DNA from 2 places in the uncultured Sphingopyxis sp. genome. Region 1 is predicted to be linked to the other one. Evidence: predicted binding sites of a transcription regulator. Region 1 holds the regulator's gene; the other holds the start of a gene.

Region 1 (5,559 bases):
TGACGGCCATCGGGTGCGCGTCGCGGCGGAAGCCGCGGTAGAAGGTCGCGAGCTGCTCGTGCAGCATCGTATGGCGTGTGATCGTGTTGTCGAATTTCGCGAGTTCGTCGGCGTTCGGCAGTTCGCCGTTGAGGAGGAGGTAGCAGACCTCCATGAAGCTCGAATGTTCGGCGAGGTCGCCGATCGCGTAACCGCGGTGGAGAAGCACGCCTTCGTCGCCGTCGATATAGGTGATCTGCGATTCGCAGCTCGCGGTCGAGGTGAAGCCGGGGTCGTAGGTGAAGGCGCCGGTCTGGGCGTAGAATTTGCGGATGTCGACGACGTCGGGGCCGACGGTGCCCGACAGGACAGGGCTGTCGACGGTCTTGTCGCCCAGCGTGATTTTTGCGGTGTCGGTCATATTTTGTTCCCTGTTCTGACGGCGGGGAGAGTTGAGTGGCTACGCCCCTGCCGGATAATGTTGCGCTGCGTCAAGTCGCGCCAGACTGACATCGCGTCCGAGCAACAGCAGCACGTCGAAAATTCCCGGGGAAACGGTTCGGCCGGTTAGCGCCGCGCGCAAGGGTTGTGCCAGCTTGCCGAGCCCCAGTCCGGCGGCTTCGGCCTCTGCGCGCACGGCGGCATCCAGCTCTTCTGTCGTCCAGTCGTCGAGCCCGCGCAGCCGCTGTGTCACGGCGGCCAGCAGGCCTTCGGGCGAGGCCTTTAGCACCTCGGCCGCCTTTTCGTCCACCGGCAACGGATCGCCATGGAAGAGGAAGGTCGCGCCGTCGGCGATTTCACCCAGCGTCTTGGCGCGCGGTTTGAGCGCGTCCATCGCGCGCGTCAGCAGGTCGCGGTCGAGGCCGTCGAGCGCGCGGCCGACCAGCTTTTCGACGCGCGGGGCGACGAGACGGGCGAGGCGCGCGTCGTCGGCTTCGCGCAGATAATGGCCGTTGAGATTCTCGAGCTTCTTGAAATCGAAACGCGACGGCGAGCGGCCGACATGGTCGAGGTCGAACCACTCGACCGCTTGGCTACGGCTGATGATTTCGTCGTCGCCATGCCCCCAGCCGAGGCGGAGGAGATAATTGTTCACTGCTTCGGGCAGATAGCCCATCTCGTCGCGATAGGCGTCGACGCCGAGCGCGCCGTGGCGTTTCGACAGCTTCGCGCCGTCGGCGCCGTGGATCAGCGGGACATGGGCATAGACGGGCTCGCGCCAGTTCATCGCACGCAGAAGCGCGAGTTGGCGGAAGGCGTTGTTGAGATGGTCGTCGCCGCGGATCACGTGGGTGACGCCCATGTCGTTATCGTCGACGACGACGCTGAGCATATAGGTCGGCGTGCCGTCGCTCCGCAGCAGGATGAAATCGTCGAGCTCGGCGTTCTGGACGGTGACCTCGCCCTGCACCTTGTCGGCGATCGTCACCGCGCCGTCCTGCGGCGCGCGCAGGCGGATGACGTGCGGCGCCGCGGGGTCGCCGTCATCGCGGTCGCGCCACGGGCTGCGCACGCGGAAGGGCTGGCGCTTCTCCTGCGCCTCGGCGCGCATCGCGGCGAGTTCGTCCTGCGTGAGGTAGCAGCGATAGGCCTCGCCCTTCGCGAGCAGCTCGTGCGCGACCTCGGCGTGACGCGGCGCGCGCGCGAACTGGAACACCGTCTCGCCGTCCCAATCGAGATCGAGCCATTGCATGCCGTCGAGAATCGCGTCGATCGCGGCGTCGGTCGAGCGCGCGCGGTCGGTGTCCTCGATGCGGAGCAGGAACTTGCCGCCATGGTGGCGCGCGAAGAGCCAGTTGAACAGCGCGGTACGCGCGCCGCCGATATGCAGATAGCCGGTCGGCGAGGGGGCGAAGCGGGTCACGACGTCGGTGCCCGTCGCTTCAGGCGTCGCTTCGGCCGAGATGCTTTGGTTTTCGGTTGCCACCGGGGCCTCTTTCACTCACTTTGCCGCCCGGTTGGGCGGGGATCGGGGGTGCCCCTAGCATGGCGACAGGGCAGCTTCAAACGCCCATTGCAGGGGCGCCGGCTCGCTTCGGCAGTCGCGCCCTCGACGCGATCGAGGCGCGGCTGGAGGCCGAGCGTGAGCGGATCGGCCTGTGGCTGCCCGTCGCGCTGGGGGCGGGAATCGGCGCCTGGTTCGCGCTGCCCGCGGCGATGCACTGGATCGGGGGGCTGCTGGTACTGGCGGGCGGGGCGCTCGCCGGATGGCTGATCGGCTGGCATCGCCGGCTCGGGCGCATGATGATCGCGGGGTGCGGGATGGTCGCCGCGGGGCTTTTGCTCGTCTGGCTGCGCGCGGTCTGGGTCGCCGCCCCGGTGCTGGCTGCGCCGGCGACGACCGAATTTTCGGCGATCGTCGAACGCGTCGAGCCGCTGCCCGCAAAAGGGAAGATTCGCATTCTCGCTCTGCCGCAGCGGCGGAGCGACCTGCCGCCGCGCGTGCGCCTGACGCTGCGCGGCGAGCAGGCGGCGGGCCTCGCCGAGGGCGAGGCGATCGGGGTTCGTGCGCGGCTGATGCCGCCGCCGGTCGCGAGCCTGCCCGGCGGCTATGATTTCGCGCAGCGCGCCTGGTTCGACGGCATCGGTGCGGTCGGGACGGTGCTCGGCGAGGTTGCGCGCGCGCCGGGGCGCGGCACGGCGCGGCCGTCGGTGCGTGTGCGGCCGAGCGCGCATATCCATGGGCAGATCGAAGGGTCGGCGGGGGGCATCGCGGCCGCGCTCGTCACCGGCGATCGCGGCGCGATTTCCGAGGCCGACGAGGAGGCGATGCGCCGCAGCGGGCTGGCGCATTTGCTGTCGATCAGTGGGCTGCACGTCACCGCGGTCGTCACTTTTGCGATGCTCGCCGCGATGCGGCTGCTTGCGCTGAGCCCGCGGCTCGCGCTCGCGGGCATTGTCCTGCCGCTCGCGGCGGCGACGGGGGCGCTTGCGGGCGGGGGCTATACATGGCTCGCGGGAGCCGAGGTGCCGACGCTGCGATCGTTCATCGCCGCGCTGCTCGTGCTCGCCGCCTTGCTGATGGGGCGCGAGGCGCTGACGCTGCGGCTCGTTGCCGCGGGGGCGCTGATCGTGCTGGTCTGGCGGCCCGAGGCGCTGGCGGGCCCGAGCTTTCAGCTGAGCTTCGCGGCGGTAACGGCGATCATCGCGCTTCATGAGAGCCGGCGGATGCAGGCGTTCATGGCGCGCCGCGAGGAGCCGTGGTTGTTCCGGCTGGGACGCGGCGTGGCCGGATTGCTGATCACCGGGCTCGTCGTCGAGGTCGCATTGGCGCCGATCGCGCTGTTCCATTTCCACAAGGCGGGACTCTACGGCGCGCTCGCCAATGTCGTCGCGATCCCGCTCACGACCTTCGTCATCATGCCGTTCGAGGCGCTCGCCTTGCTCTTCGACAGCGTCGGCCTCGGCGCGCCTTTGTGGTGGATTGCCGAGCAGGCGTTGCGCGCACTGATCGCGCTGGCGCATGGCGTCGCCGAGGCGCCGGGCGCGGTTGCGACGCTGCCGAGCTTTCCGCCTTGGGGCTTTGCGCTCGCGGTCTTCGGCGGGCTGTGGATATTGTTATGGCAGACGCGCTGGCGCCGGGCGGGGGCGGTACCGCTGGCGGTCGGGATGGCGGCGCTGCTCGCCGCGCCGCGCCCCGGCCTGCTCGTCACCGGCGACGGGCGGCATATCGCCGCCGCACTGCCCGATGGCGGCTATGCGCTGCTGCGCGACCGGGCGGGCGATTATGTTCGCGATACGGTTGCCGAGGCGGCGGGGGTCGATGCGCCGCTTCTGGCGCTCGCCGACCTCGATCATGTCGAGTGCAATCGCGATTTCTGCCGCTGGGCGCAGGGCGAGGGCGTGGCGCGGCGGATCGTCCTCGCCTCGCGCGGGCGCGACCGGATCGAGGGCGCCGACATGGCCGCTGCGTGCGCCGCCGCCGACGTCGTGATCAGCGACCGCTGGCTACCGCGCGAATGCACGGGGCGCTGGATGACGATCGACCGCGACAGCCTTGCCGAAACCGGCGGGCTGGCAATCTATCTGGGCGAAGCGCCGGAAGCCGTCGCCACGCTGAAAGCGGGCGACGAGCATCCGTGGCGCCGGCCGCAGCAGCTTAGTGGTAACGACGAAGCAGTCCCGACAGCCGCCCTTGCACGATGACGCGCTCGGCGGGGTAGCGTTGCGGTTCATAGGCGCTGTTGGCGGGATCGAGCCGGATCATCTGGCCTTCGCGGCGGAAATATTTGAGCGTCGCATCCTGTCCGTCGACGAGCGCGACGACGATGTCGCCCTCGCGCGCGGTGCTCGCCTTCTGGATCAGCGCATAGTCGCCGTCGAAGATGCCCGCCTCGACCATCGAATCGCCCGACACTTCGAGCGCATAATGTTCGCCCGAGCCGAGCAGCGCGGCGGGGACGGCGAGATTGTTGTGATCTTCGAACGCCTCGATCGGCACGCCCGCGGCGATCTTGCCGTGCAGCGGCACTTCGACGATGTCGTTCGCCGCGATCGGCCGCATCGCGGGCGGGCTCTTGCGCAGCGGGACGATATTGTCGCGATCGTTGCGCACGGCGGGCTTCGCCGCTTCGGGCACCTTGAGCACCTCGAGCGCGCGGGCGCGGTTGGGTAGGCGGCGGAGAAAACCCCTTTCTTCCAAGGCACTTATCAGCCGGTGGATGCCCGATTTCGACTTGAGGCCGAGCGCCTCCTTCATCTCCTCGAACGAGGGCGAAATGCCGCTCGCGTCGAGGCGCTGCTGGATGAAGTGGAGCAGTTCATGCTGCTTCGCGGTCAACATCGGTCGTTCTCCATGATGCCATATCGGACATAGGGAGAACGATAGTGGAACAAATCGGAACTTGTCAAGCGATGACGATATAGTCCGCTGCCGCGCCGGCCGCGCGCGCGCGGGCGCCGATGTCGCGGATCAGCAGCGCATTGGCCGAGGCGAGCGGCAGCGTGCGGCCGCTTTCCTGCCCGATCATGGGGATCAGCCGGCCGCTTTCGAGTCGCGCGCGCAGATAGTCGCGGCGTGTCCCGCCCTCGCCGAGCGGCGCGGCGAGCGGTGCGCGATGCACCGCGGGCAGCGGATCGGCCGCCCCGGCGAGGTGGCGGACGAGCGGCAGCAGGAACAAGGTCGCGGTGACGAAGGCCGAGGAGGGATTGCCGGGCAGGCCGAGCAGCACCGCGTCGCCGAGCGTTCCGGCGATCAGCGGCTTTCCGGGCTTCATCGCGATCTTCCAGAAATCGAGCCGCCCGCCAGCGTCGTCGAGCGCGCCGCGGACATGGTCGTGATCGCCGACCGACGCGCCGCCGACGGTGACGATGACGTCGTGACGTCGTGCCAACTCCTTGAGAATGTTCGCGAGCTTCGCGCGGTCGTCGGGGGCATGAAGGGGCAGGACGGGCGCGGCGGCTTCTCCGGCGAGCATCGCGGCGAGCATGACGCCGTTGCTGTCGGGGATGCGGCCGGGCGCGAGCGGGCGTCCGGGCGGGACGAGTTCGTCGCCGGTCGTGACGATCGCGACGCGCGGGCGGCGGCCGACGGCGAGCTGGCCCGCGCCGCTCATCGCCGCCGCCGCGATGGCGCCGGGG
Region 2 (5,559 bases), 1.0 Mb from region 1:
AGAAGATCGGCGCGGCCGTGTGGCACAATGGCGACAAGCAGAAGGACAGAACCGGCTTTCTGGCAGCAGCGGAAAAACTCCCGCGAAGCGCCAAGCGCAAGCTCGTCGTTCTTCAGCCGCGTGTGACGCGCGGCGAGCGCGAGCGCTGCCTCGCCGACGGCGCGCCGCCCTCGCATGCGATGCGAATGAAGCAAATCGAAACGCTGATGCTCGCCGCGCGCGCGTCAGCGCTTGCTTGCGGAGCGAGTTTCGAAGGCATCGCCGATGGTGTCGCCCCCTAGGCGCTGGCGACGGCATCGGCCAAGAAGGCCGCACAATAGCGCACTTTTTTGTAGCCGATTTCAAGCCATTCAATCAAACCCGGGCACAGTGGAAGTCAGCTTCCTATAGCGTCTAGTCGGCTAAGATTGCGCACCGCATGGCCGCTTGCTTGCTGGCAGGTCTTGGGATCGCGGAAAGCGATAGCTGCCGTTCCCCCTGCATCCTTGTGTGGAAGGAGCCGCCGACAAAGCCGACGTTTGCGGTCCTTCGCGAGGCCGTCGAAACCGGCCGTTCGTTCACGAGCACCTGCGCGGCGGTTTTTGTCAGGTGCTCAGGTGCCGTAAATGCATGCGGTATGGGAGAACTTCTCGGTGCTCTTGTCAGGCCGATTGAGCCAGAAGCACCTCGTTCCGAAATCGGCGGTTCGCACGCTGAAGTGCGTAATCCCGCAACCGATCTTGGCTTGCGCCTCCGTGTCAATCGGCACGCAAAAGGGACCCCCGATCGGCGTCGAAGAGGGCCCCCCCTTTCGGATATGATGATGGCTTGTTGAGGATGGTCTTGCGCTGCGTGCGGCGGAGGGCGGGCGTAGCCCGACCGGAGGCGCGCGCAGCGCAAGATAGATTTTTGAAGGCGCCGAAGGTGGCGGTCAGCTGCGGTTTTTGAAGCGCCAGCTGTCGTTGCCCGTCTCGATGATATCGCAGTGGTGGGTGACGCGGTCGAGCAGCGCCGTAGTCATCTTGGGATCGCCGAAGACGGTAGGCCACTCGCCGAAGGCGAGGTTGGTGGTGATGATGACGCTGGTGCGCTCATAAAGCTTGCTGATGAGGTGGAACAGCAACTGCCCTCCCGAGCGTGCGAACGGCAGATAACCGAGCTCGTCGAGCACGATCAGGTCGAGCCGCGACAGCTGCGCCGCCAGGGTCCCGCCCTTGCCGATCCGGGTCTCCTCTTCGAGGCGTGTCACCACCTTGGGCCTTCCACGGCAAATCCGCTTCAAAGGTTGATCGACGGGCGAACTCTGCCAATCTTTTCATGAACCGCCTCGATCTAATCTTGCGGGCAGGTCAGGATGGCCAGACAGTAGGTATACCGGTCGGGCCGGATGCCTCGCGTTACATCGCAGAAGTGATCGGTACGGCGATAGACCGAGAGTTCGTATCACGCGGAGGCGCGACTGGCTGTGCCGTACTACGCCATGTAGATGACGTGTGGATCGGCGCAGACTCGCATGCAACGGCCGAGGCCGCGTTGTGGAAATATCGCGAGGCAATTAGGGCGTTCGAACTCGATATCAACGAAGCCAAGACGCAAATCTATTCCGAAAGCTTCCGGTACTCGGATAGCTGGCCGACTGACTTGGCCTCTCGAATCGAATTCGCTTTAGATTCGCCGTCGCGCCGCGTGTCAGAGCGCCTGCGCGCCGCTCTGGAACACGCATTTTCATTAACTTCTGCGGCCAGCGACGATGGAATTCTCAAATACACCCTTCGCTATCTCGACAAGTCTACGCTCCCCGCGGGCCAATGGGCAGTTGTCGAGCCATTTCTGAAGCGTGCCGCCGTTCATTACGGTCACACAGTTGACTACGTGGCCCGCATCATTGTTTGGCGCCACCTCGCCAAGCGGGATCTCGACACTGACGCTTGGGGCACCATCCTGGTTGGTCTACTCGACCGGCACGGCCGACTAGGTAATGACGCCGAGGTCTGTTGGGCGCTTTATGCCGCGCTACGCCTCGGCGTTACGATCCCAATCGGAACTGCGTTAGAGGTTGTCAGGAACTGCGGTGCCATGTCCATAGTAGCTCTCCTGTCGACAGCTTACGCCGGATTTGTGGATCGAGCCATTTTCGAAGCGACCGAGAACGTGATCATGGGAGAAAGCGCATCCGGCCCGTACTGGCCAGTGTTTCTTGAGTGGCGTGTACGCGATTGGCCAGAGGGAGTGTTCTTGCTCCCAGACAATGACCTCATTGAAGAACTCATCGAGCAGAGCATTTCAATCTTTGATGCGGGTAAGCTTCCATCGGTATTTCGTGACGTCGACGAGAATGATTTCGGCGAGGTCGACCACGCTATCGAGCAGCGAAGTAGCTACGACGGCGACTGGGACGACGAAGAGGAGGAGGAAGACGACATCTCCGTCAACTTTTAAGACGGCTACCCGCGAAAGGTATTTCCTGACGATGACGCTGGCCGACTGGACAGCTGCTTATTGCCCGTCAGCGTTTCAAAGGAGCCGTTCCGGTTCGTCCGACTTAGGAGTCGTTCTCCTGCTTCCGGTGACTGTCCGCTTTCAGGTCCCAGTCGCCAGCCTGCATACGGCCGACTTGAGGCGCGAACCAGCCGCAAACCGCTTCGCCGTGTGTACAAAACTGCATACGCGCTGCTCGATAAACGGAACTTTCGAGGTGGAGTATATCTGCGAGGCGACTGGATGGAAGGCGTTCGGCCTGTCGGTGGAGACGGGTGTCAGTGACGGGCGAATTGCCTCTCCTCCTGGCGGATCGGCTGTCCCGATAGACCACGCCGGATTTTCGCTACGATCCTGACCCTGTCACAAGAGCAAGGCCGGCTGGTCGGCGGCGGACGCGCCGACCCAGCCGGCCTCGATCGCCGCGAGGATGACGCGGGCGAGCTCGTGCGCGGCAACGGTGCGGAAATGCGGCGCGGGCGCGGTGATTCCAACGCGCGCCCAGCCGGGTGCAGTGAGGATGGCTTCTGCCATACGACTCGGGTTGATTTGTTCCACTGCCCTTTAGAACATAAAGAGAACATAATCACAATGAGGTTGCGGCGAGCCGAAGGCGGGCACGCGTCCCACGATCCGGCAGCACAGGAAATCGGTGCTGTCCGCCCTATTGGCGAATGAAGAAAATCCGCTGGGCGCTGATACGCGCATCGGCTTCGGCGCCCTGATGCCGTGGCGAGGCGAACAGCGGCGCACTCAGCGGCGCTGAATGATCGGCGACGGCGACCATATAGGCACGCGTCTCGCCGGGAAGCCTCGATCGTCCGGCAAGCCAGGCCGAGTATCGCGCCGGTCCTGCGTTATATGCGCCGAACAGACCCGGATAACCGAAACGGTCATACATCAGTCGCAGATAATAGGTCCCAGCCAATATATTGTCGCGCGGCGCATGGGGGTCATGTCCCAGTCCGAGCCGCGCGCGCATGTCGGCCCATGTCCCAGGCATGAGCTGCATCAGTCCCATTGCCCCGGCAGGACTGACAATCGGGCGGCCGTCCAGCGTCGTGCGCCCGCCGCTTTCCGCGCGCATGACGCGCTCGATCCATTCGACCGGGATGCCATAGCGCGCGGATGCCTCGACGATGTATGGCTGCCAGCGATCGACCGGCTCCGCCCTAGCGGGCACTGCCATGACCAGCGCGAGCGCGGCGAACGCGATCCTCACCGCCGCCACAGGAGCCGCGCCCGCCCGACAATATCGTCCGCATTGCTCACGCCGAAATAGCGCCCGTCGAACGACGCAGGGCTATCGGTCATCAACAGGAAAAACTCGCCGCGACCAAGTTCGGCGCAGCCCGACCACCGCGGCATCACCCTACCCGCGCCGTCGCGATCGAGGCGGCGCGCGACGAGCCGCCCGTTGACCATGACGCGCGCGCCGATCGCGCAGACCTCATCGCCGGACGCGGCGGCAACGCGCTTCACCAGCGGGACATTCGCCGGAAGATAATGCCGCCGCGCCGCCATCATCCGAAACTCACCCGGCACCCGCGCGATCACCATGTCGCCGCGCGCGAGCGCCGCGCCGTCACCGACCGCATAGAGGCCGACCGGCGCGCTGGCGCTGGCGTTCCAGACAAGGCGCGGGCGAGGCTCGACTATCAACGTCGCGGCGAGCGCCGCCGCGAGGCCGCCGCAGCCGATCGCCCGTCGGCCGAGCCGCCGCCGCATGACCGGTGCCGGGTCAGTCATCGCCCGGCGCTCCATCCTGCCCGATCGACCAACTATCGAGATCGTCGATATGGTATCGGATGCGCCGGCAATGGCGGCGGAAGCACGGGCCGGTGCCGCGCGTGCGATGCACCTGCAAGGTCCGCAGCGAGACGCCGAGATAATGGGCGGCCTGCTTGGGACTTAGGAAGGGCGAACCTCGCTTTGCCTCCTTCGCCCGCTCAATGCTGTCGTCACTCTCCATCCTGTCTCTCGCTCCGTCGCGCCGTGCTGGCGAAAGGGGGAGGATGAAGCGCCGTTCGCGTCCACGAACGTGTCGGAATCAGGATCGCGGATTCCGACACCGTAGCGGACGAATAGCCAAGTCGGGGTGCTGCCTCGTCGGGCCGCGTCCGTGCGGCAACCGGCGCCTAAGCGGCAAAGCCGCCGTCGACGAACCAATGGGCGCGGTCGAGGTGCGATTGCCAGCAGCGTTTCGCGGCGGCCATGTCGACCTCGATGTCGAGTAGCAGGATGTCGGTCGCGGCCTCGATCCAGTCGAAGCCGTCGCGCTCGGCATCGAGCAGGCGGGCATAGGTTAAGATTTGCGAGCGGTCATAGTCGGTAAGGGCATCGCCCGCCGGGGCGCTCGGCGCAACGAGCGGCGGGATGTTCAAATGAGACTTGGTCGGCACGATGCGCCTCCTATGAAACGACCTCTCTCGCCCCGCCCCTATAACGAATAGGAACGATCATTCCTAGAACGATCATTCCTTTCGGTTGATCTACTTGTAGATGGATTTGAAGGATGTCCTTGCCACAAATCTTCGGCGCATTCGGAACGAACGCGGCAAGACTCAAGAAGAGATGGCGCACATCCTCGGAATCAGTTCGCGCTATCTCGGGTCGATCGAGCGCGCGCGTGTCTCGCCAAGCGTTTCGCTGCTCGGAAAGTTCGCGGTCGCGCTGAAAGTCGATCCCTGCCACCTGATCCAGCGGCAATGACGCTCAGGAAAAGATGCTCCGCGGCCCCGCGTTCCAGATAGCTAATGCCGCGGTTCTAAGACGCCGCGCGGCCGATTTGGTCGACTCCCCGCGACCGGGCCAGTCGCTCGCGCGAACGAAGGCTTCTCCGATGGTTCGCAGCGAAGCCCCCTCGCCCAAGGCGTCGATGACGCGCAGCGCCAGCACGGTGCGGTAAAGGCGCGGCCGCGTCACCGCTGCGAGCGGCTGGCCGCGCGTCAGCGCGACCAGGCGCCGGAACTCGGCAAGCTGCCTCGGCGCGATAGCGACGGTGAAAGGAAAAATCAGCCGATCGAGTGGCAACGGCTCGACGCTGCTCACAATGTCGATGCGGACGCCGTGATGAACGCCGCCAATAGCGGCATGAAGCCG

The links. Region 1 encodes LexA, which represses DNA repair genes until DNA is damaged. Its sites were predicted from a motif close to GTTCCNCNCTTGTTCT; they were not measured.
Region 2: a site for LexA is predicted at 3,024-3,039, ahead of QZL87_RS05625 (DUF6771 family protein). Genes of this name have one in related genera too.

The regions. Positions count from the first base shown of each region.
Region 1 is NZ_LT598653.1:2,280,241-2,285,799, reverse strand. It holds gene QZL87_RS10530 (citrate synthase) at 1-400, opposite strand, end outside; gene gltX (glutamate--tRNA ligase) at 440-1,906, opposite strand; gene QZL87_RS10520 (ComEC/Rec2 family competence protein) at 1,966-4,125, shown strand; gene lexA (transcriptional repressor LexA) at 4,079-4,762, opposite strand; gene QZL87_RS10510 (molybdopterin molybdotransferase MoeA) at 4,827-5,559, opposite strand, start outside.
Region 2 is NZ_LT598653.1:1,262,665-1,268,223, reverse strand. It holds gene QZL87_RS05640 (hypothetical protein) at 1-281, shown strand, start outside; gene QZL87_RS19245 (DUF3223 domain-containing protein) at 593-748, opposite strand; partial or broken gene QZL87_RS05635 (ATP-binding protein) at 911-1,231, opposite strand; gene QZL87_RS05630 (RNA-directed DNA polymerase) at 1,297-2,418, shown strand; gene QZL87_RS05625 (DUF6771 family protein) at 2,821-3,015, opposite strand; gene QZL87_RS05620 (lytic transglycosylase domain-containing protein) at 3,122-3,688, opposite strand; gene QZL87_RS05615 (S26 family signal peptidase) at 3,676-4,206, opposite strand; gene QZL87_RS05610 (helix-turn-helix domain-containing protein) at 4,199-4,429, opposite strand; gene QZL87_RS05605 (DUF2285 domain-containing protein) at 4,596-4,859, opposite strand; gene QZL87_RS05600 (helix-turn-helix transcriptional regulator) at 4,960-5,169, shown strand; gene QZL87_RS05595 (DUF2285 domain-containing protein) at 5,173-5,508, opposite strand.